DNA from 2 places in the Ralstonia sp. VS2407 genome. Region 2 is predicted to be linked to the other one. Evidence: predicted binding sites of a transcription regulator. Region 2 holds the regulator's gene; the other holds the start of a gene.
What was found. Region 2 encodes FNR, which switches genes on or off when oxygen is low (the NO sensors DNR and NnrR bind a similar motif). Its sites were predicted from a motif close to TTGATNNNNATCAA; they were not measured.

Region 1 (3,207 bases), on a different contig from region 2:
CATCAAGCTGGAGCAGAACTACCGCTCCACGGTGCGCATCCTGAACGCGGCCAACGCCGTGATCGCGCAGAACCCGAAGCTGTTCGAGAAGACGCTGTGGAGCGAGCACGGCATGGGCGACGCCATCAACGTGACGAGCGCCAATGACGAAGAGCACGAAGCCGAGAGCGTGGTCTTCAAACTCTCTGCCCACAAGTTCGAGCGTCGCGCGCAGTTTCGCGATTACGCGATCCTGTATCGCGGCAACTTCCAGGCGCGCCTGTTCGAGCAGATCCTGCGCCGCGAGCGCATTCCGTATGTGCTCTCGGGCGGTCAGAGCTTTTTTGACAAGGCGGAGATCAAGGACCTGTGCGCCTACCTGCGACTGATTGCCAATGCGGATGATGATCCTGCGTTCATTCGCGCCATCACCACGCCCAAGCGCGGCGTGGGCAATGCGACGCTGGAAGTGCTGGGCGCATTCGCGGGGCAGGCCAAGGTGTCGCTGTTCGAGGCCGCGATGATGGGCGGTATCGAGGCACAGCTCGCGCCGCGCCAGCTCGAGCCGCTGCGGGTGTTTTGCGAGTTCATCGTGCGGCTGTCGGACCGGGCCGCCAAGGAGCCCGCCGCCACGCTGCTCGACGAGATGATGGAAGGCATCCATTACGAGGCCTACCTGTACGACACCTACGACGAGCGCCAGGCCCAGAACAAGTGGACCAACGTGCTGGAGTTCCTCGACTGGCTCAAGCGCAAGGGCACCACGCCCGAGAAGGACGATGACGAAGAGGCCACCGGTTTCGATAACGCCGATGGCCTGATGGACACTGGCAAGAACCTGCTGGAACTCACGCAGACCATCGCGCTGATCAGCATGCTCGAAGGCAAGGAAGAGGACCCGGATGCGGTGCGCCTGTCCACGCTGCATGCGAGCAAGGGGCTGGAGTATCCGCACGTGTTCCTGGTGGGCGTGGAGGAAGGCATCCTCCCGCATTGCCGCGAAGACGACGACCTGACCGACGAGAAGATCGAAGAAGAGCGGCGGCTGATGTATGTGGGCATTACGCGGGCACAGCGCAGCCTGCATATCAGCTGGTGCAAGAAGCGCAAGCGTGCGCGCGAGACGGTGGTGTGTGAGCCGTCGCGCTATATCGCCGAGATGAAGCTTGGGGAGGATGCTGGGCCGACGCCGGAGGACACGATGCCAGCGATGTCGCCGAAGGACCGGCTGGGGGCGTTGAAGGGGTTGTTGGCGGCTAAGAAGCCGGTGGTTTCGTGATTGGGTTTTTGGTTTTTGCGTTGGTGGTCCATCTGTGTTTCGTTCCCTGCCGGGACCGACTCACTTTTCTTTGTCTTGCCAAAGAAAAGTAAGCAAAAGAAAGGCGCGCCCGAGATGGCGACTTCCCCTTGAATTTGTGTGACCGTGCGGGGAAGGAGGCAAACTCGCTGCGCTCAGACAGGCCTCCCTCCTTTTTTCCGCCCGCTCACAAAAATTCAAGGCGCCATCAAGGGCTCAACGTCAAAAGCAAAAGGCCAACCCGTCGTGAGGTTGGCCTTTGTCGTTCTGGCAGGTGCCCAGACGGTTTGGCTTTTGTCCTTTGACTTTTCCTGCCCTAGATGGCGCCTTGAATTTCTGTTGCAGGGAGGAAAAAGGAAGGGAAACTGTCTGAGCGCAGCGAGTTTTTCCCTTCCCCTCCCTGCGACATAAATTCAAGGAATCTTTCGCCATCTCGGGCGCGCATTTCTTTGCTTACTTTCTTTGGCAAGACAAAGAAAAGTGAGTCGGTCCCGGCAGGGGATGAAACAAGGGATGCACCGACAACCCAAAACCCTGAAAACACCGTCGAAGGCCAGCGCTGTTGTGCCATCGTGACGGCCCGCGTGCAGCACGCAACGCTTTGGGACAGGCATCGACCGACGTTGACACACATCAACGCGGCGCGCACATCGCAGTTTTAGGATGAGCCATCGCCCCCACAAGAACCGCCCCATGTTTCCGTTCGCCAAGCCGGCCGACGATCCGTCCGCCGCAAATGACACCGCCTTCCGCTGGTCGGCGCCGCAGGTGCGCGCGCTGGCCCAGCGCTTTGATACGCACGGCCCGCGCTACACCTCGTACCCGACCGCCGACCGCTTTCACAACAAGTTTGGTAACGCCGATTACCTCGACGCCTTGCACCGTCGCGCGGCGATTGCACCCGCACTGCATGCCCCGCTGTCGCTGTACATGCACCTGCCGTTCTGCGCGAACCTTTGCTACTACTGCGGCTGCAACAAAGTCATCACAAAGGATCGCTCGCGCAGCGCACGCTACGTTGAAACCCTTGCCCGCGAGATGGCGATGGTGGCCAACCAGATTGGCCCACTGCGCCGCGTGACGCAATTGCATTGGGGCGGCGGCACGCCTACGTTCCTAGCGCACGATGAGATGCGCGCCGTGATGGCCGCCACACGGCAGCATTTCGACCTGGCCAACGATGGCGAGATCTCCGTCGAACTCGACCCGCGCCACGCCGACGACGCAACACTTGAAGTGCTGGCCGAGATCGGCTTCAACCGCGCAAGCCTCGGCATCCAGGACTTCGACCCCGACGTCCAGCGCGCGGTCCACCGCATCCAAAGCGTGGAAGAGACACGTCGCGTGGTCGACACCGCGCGGCGGCTGGGCTTCGAATCGATCAGCTTCGACCTGATCTACGGCTTGCCGTATCAGCGCACCGAAACGTTCAACGCAACGCTCGACCGCGTGCTGGAGATGGCGCCTGATCGGCTGTCCGTCTACAGCTATGCGCACCTGCCGCACCTGTTCAAGGCGCAGCGCCGCATCGACATGCTTACGCTGCCCACCGCCGACGAAAAACTCGATCTGTTGGCAATGACGGTGGAGCGCCTCGTTGCCGAGGGCTACGTCTACATCGGCATGGATCACTTCGCGCGGCCTGACGATGCGCTCGCCATCGCGCAGCGTGAAGGCCGGCTGCAACGCAATTTCCAGGGCTACTCCACGCACGCCGATTGCGACATGCTGGCGTTTGGCGTGTCCGCCATCAGCCGCGTGGGCGATGTGTATGCGCAGAACGAGAAGGATCTCGACGCGTACTACGCCCGCATCGATGCGGGCAAGTTTGCCGTGCTGCGCGGCATGTCGCTCACGCCGGACGACCACGTGCGCCGCGCGCTGATTGGCGAGTTGATGTGCGGGTTCGAATTGAACATGCGCGCATTCGG
Region 2 (3,207 bases):
CTCAGGGTCTGGGTGCTTGCGTCGACTGCAGCATCTGCGTGCAGGTGTGCCCCACCGGCATCGATATCCGCCAAGGGCTGCAATACGAATGCATCGGTTGCGGTGCTTGCATTGACGCCTGTGACCAGGTCATGGACAAGATGCGCTACCCGCGGGGTCTGATCCGGTACACGTCGGAACGCGCGATGCTTGATCGGCTCAGCCCGAAGGAAGCCCGGCGACATCTGCTGCGCCCGCGCGTGCTGATCTATACGGGGATCATGCTGGTGCTCGTCACGGGGTTCATCGTGGCGTTGGCCATGCGGCAGCCGCTCAAGGTTGACGTCATACGTGATCGTGGCGCACTGGCGCGTGAAGTGGACGGCGGCAAGATCGAGAACGTTTATCGCCTGCAACTGATGAACGCGTCCGAGCACCCCATGCGCGTGACCATCGCCGCAGAGGGCATGCCGGAACTGGACGTGCAGGGCGGTCAGGGCGAGTCCACCACACTGGAGCTCCCGCCGGCGGCTAACCGGCTGCTGCCAGTGCGCGTGCGCCGGCCGGCTGACGATGCCGCCCCCGGCTCGCACAAGATCCGTTTCGTCATCCATGCAGACAGCGGTAGCGACAGCCTTGTACTGCGCGAACCGTCGAGCTTCATCGTGCCGCGCTGATGCGGCATCCCCAACAGGAGGCAACGATGCACGCAACGCAATCTTCCGCACAGGCCCGTCCGTGGTGGCGCGAGCCTTGGCCGTGGCTGCTGATGGCAGGGCCTTTCGTCGCCATGGTCGGCTGTGGCGTGACCATCTGGCTGGCAATGTCGCATCCCGATGCTGTCATTCACGACAACGTCGTACGGCGCGGTTTGGTCGTCGAAAAGATGGCTGGCGCACCGGTGCATGCCATTCACACGGAGGCCCGATGAAGCGTCGACTGCTGATGTGGATTCTGTGGCCGGCATTTCTGTCGGCCGCCCTGGCTGAGCTGGTGGTCTTCGCGGTGGTAGACCCCGCCGACCTGCGCTTTTTCGGCGAACAGATCACGGTGTCGGCCCAGGCGGTCTACACCGTGTCGTTCTTTGTGTTCTGGTTGTTGTGCGGATTGTCGAGCGCGCTGACGCTCTATGTGTCGCCTGGCATTGGCAAGCTGGAAGCGCATGAGCACCCGCTGGTCTGAGCGGGCGCCATGGACGGCAGCTTAGGCCGCCTGACCGCTCATGACCTGGCGCAGGCCGGCCAGGTCGATCAGCTTGACGTGGCGTTGGCGGATCTGGATGAGACCTGCTTCGGCAAAGCGCGAGAACAGGCGGCTGACCGTTTCGAGTTTCAGGCCAAGATAGCTGCCGAGTTCTTCGCGGCTCATGCGCAGGACAAACTCGGTCGACGAATATCCGCGCTGGGCCGAACGCTTCGACAGGTTGAGCAGGAAGGCTGCGAGACGCTCCTCCGCACGCATGGAGCCCAGCGTGAGCAGCATCAGATGATCCTGCGAAATCTCCTTGCTCATGATGCGCAGGAACTGATGCTGCAGCGAAGGCAGCCGGCGCGAAAGGTGCTGCAACTCGTCGTAGCGCACCACGCAGACTTCGGTATCTTCAAGCGCGGTGGCGTCCGACACGTGGCGCATATCGCCAATACCATCAAGCCCGACGATCTCACCCGGCAGGTGGAAACCCGTGATCTGATGCCGGCCGTCTTCAAGCGTCAGATGGGTTTTGAGCGTGCCGAAACGAATGCCGTACACCGCCTCCAGCGGCTCACCCAAAGAATAGAGCGATTGCCCCTTCTTAATGCGGATGCGCTCGCCGACCAAATCGTCCATCTTGCGCACGTCGTCCGAGTTCATTCCCACCGGCAGGCAGATTTGCCCGAGTACACAGGTGGAGCAACGCGAGGCTTGGTCGGTAAGTGCGATTCGAGTGAGCACGGGCGGGGGCGAATTTCGGGAAAGTGAAATGAGTAATTCTTGTTGTACAGCGCCAGCTTATTATAACGGCGACCTTCTTGTCCTCGGACATTTCCGATGGGGCAAAACGCGTCAATTAGGCTTAGTTCGCAACAGTAAAACGAAAACCTTGGTCCATATCAAAAGAGCGTCAGAAAGATGAGTGCCGCGGCGCTTCTGAGCGTTTTCCTGATTGCATTGCTCGGCGGTGTGCATTGTCTGGCGATGTGCAGCGGTATCGCACTCGCGGCCGAACGTGGCGCTGTGGCGGTGCGGATCGTGTCCCGTCGCCGGCTCTGGTTTGAACAGGTCGTCATGCATGCCGGCCGGCTGTCCACCTATGCGTTGCTGGGCGCAATCATGGGTGCGATGGGCGCGACCGTCTGGCGCCAGCAATGGCTGCCGATTCAACGCGGCTTGTTTGCTTTCGCTAGCGCATTGCTGGTCGCCTATGGGGTTTTACTGCTTGTGCGTTCCGCTGGAGATGCGTGGCGGAGTGTGTGGCTTGAGCGCTTGCTTGGCCGCGTGGCAGGTGGCCTGTCTCGAGGGGCTGCCACGCTGGGCGGTAGGCTGCAGCGTCAGCCGCCGCTGCTGCGCCGCTATCTCACGGGTATGGCCTGGGGGCTGGTGCCGTGTGGCATGGTCTACGGCGCATTGGCTGTGGCGTTGTTGGCAGGCAACGCCGCCTCCGGCGCCGTGGTCATGCTCGCCTTTGGTGCCGGTACGTTGCCCAACCTGCTGATGATGTCTGGTCTGGCTGGGTGGCTGCGCGGGCTGTCGCGCCAGCGATGGGCGCGGGGCGCGGCCGGCATCGCCATCGCCGGGTTTGGGGTCTGGGGGCTGTCTCACGCAATCTGGTTGCCAGAGATGCTTAACGCACACGGATTCTGTCTGGTGCTGTAGGCGCTCAGGCAGCCGAAAATTGCCAATCGTCCCATGATGGAAGGCTAGGACATCTTCCCGGTTGCGGCGCCGCTGGAAATTGCCCTACAATCAACCACAATTCGATTCGCCACCCGCGCAAATCAACAATCCTAAGCGCGGCGCCAAGCGATGCCATCCAGCGGTAGAGTCCCCTGGACAGTCGATTCGGGCGGGCTGCCGTTCTTCTTGGTAGTCGTCCGGTGCAGTATCCGTCCCCATGGCGGCGGAAGAAATTGCCCTTGTGGTGCCTGACCGGCACCGGATCAACTCGCTCCTCCGGCCCTACTTTGCGGGCATAGCCACTGCGTTTCGGTGCAGGATCCAATTGAATTAATTGGTCTTCGCGCGCCGGGC

Region 1: the regulator FNR is predicted to act here: its motif matches at 1,900-1,913, upstream of hemN (oxygen-independent coproporphyrinogen III oxidase).

What each region holds. Positions count from the first base shown of each region.
Region 1 is NZ_JBRFVG010000014.1:106,540-109,746, forward strand. It holds gene ACU8YE_RS20465 (UvrD-helicase domain-containing protein) at 1-1,258, shown strand, start outside; gene ACU8YE_RS20470 (hypothetical protein) at 1,593-1,847, opposite strand; gene hemN (oxygen-independent coproporphyrinogen III oxidase) at 1,970-3,207, shown strand, end outside.
Region 2 is NZ_JBRFVG010000001.1:622,379-625,585, forward strand. It holds gene ccoG (cytochrome c oxidase accessory protein CcoG) at 1-656, shown strand, start outside; gene ACU8YE_RS02940 (FixH family protein) at 683-910, shown strand; gene ACU8YE_RS02945 (hypothetical protein) at 907-1,161, shown strand; gene fnr (fumarate/nitrate reduction transcriptional regulator Fnr) at 1,183-1,911, opposite strand; gene ACU8YE_RS02955 (sulfite exporter TauE/SafE family protein) at 2,089-2,832, shown strand.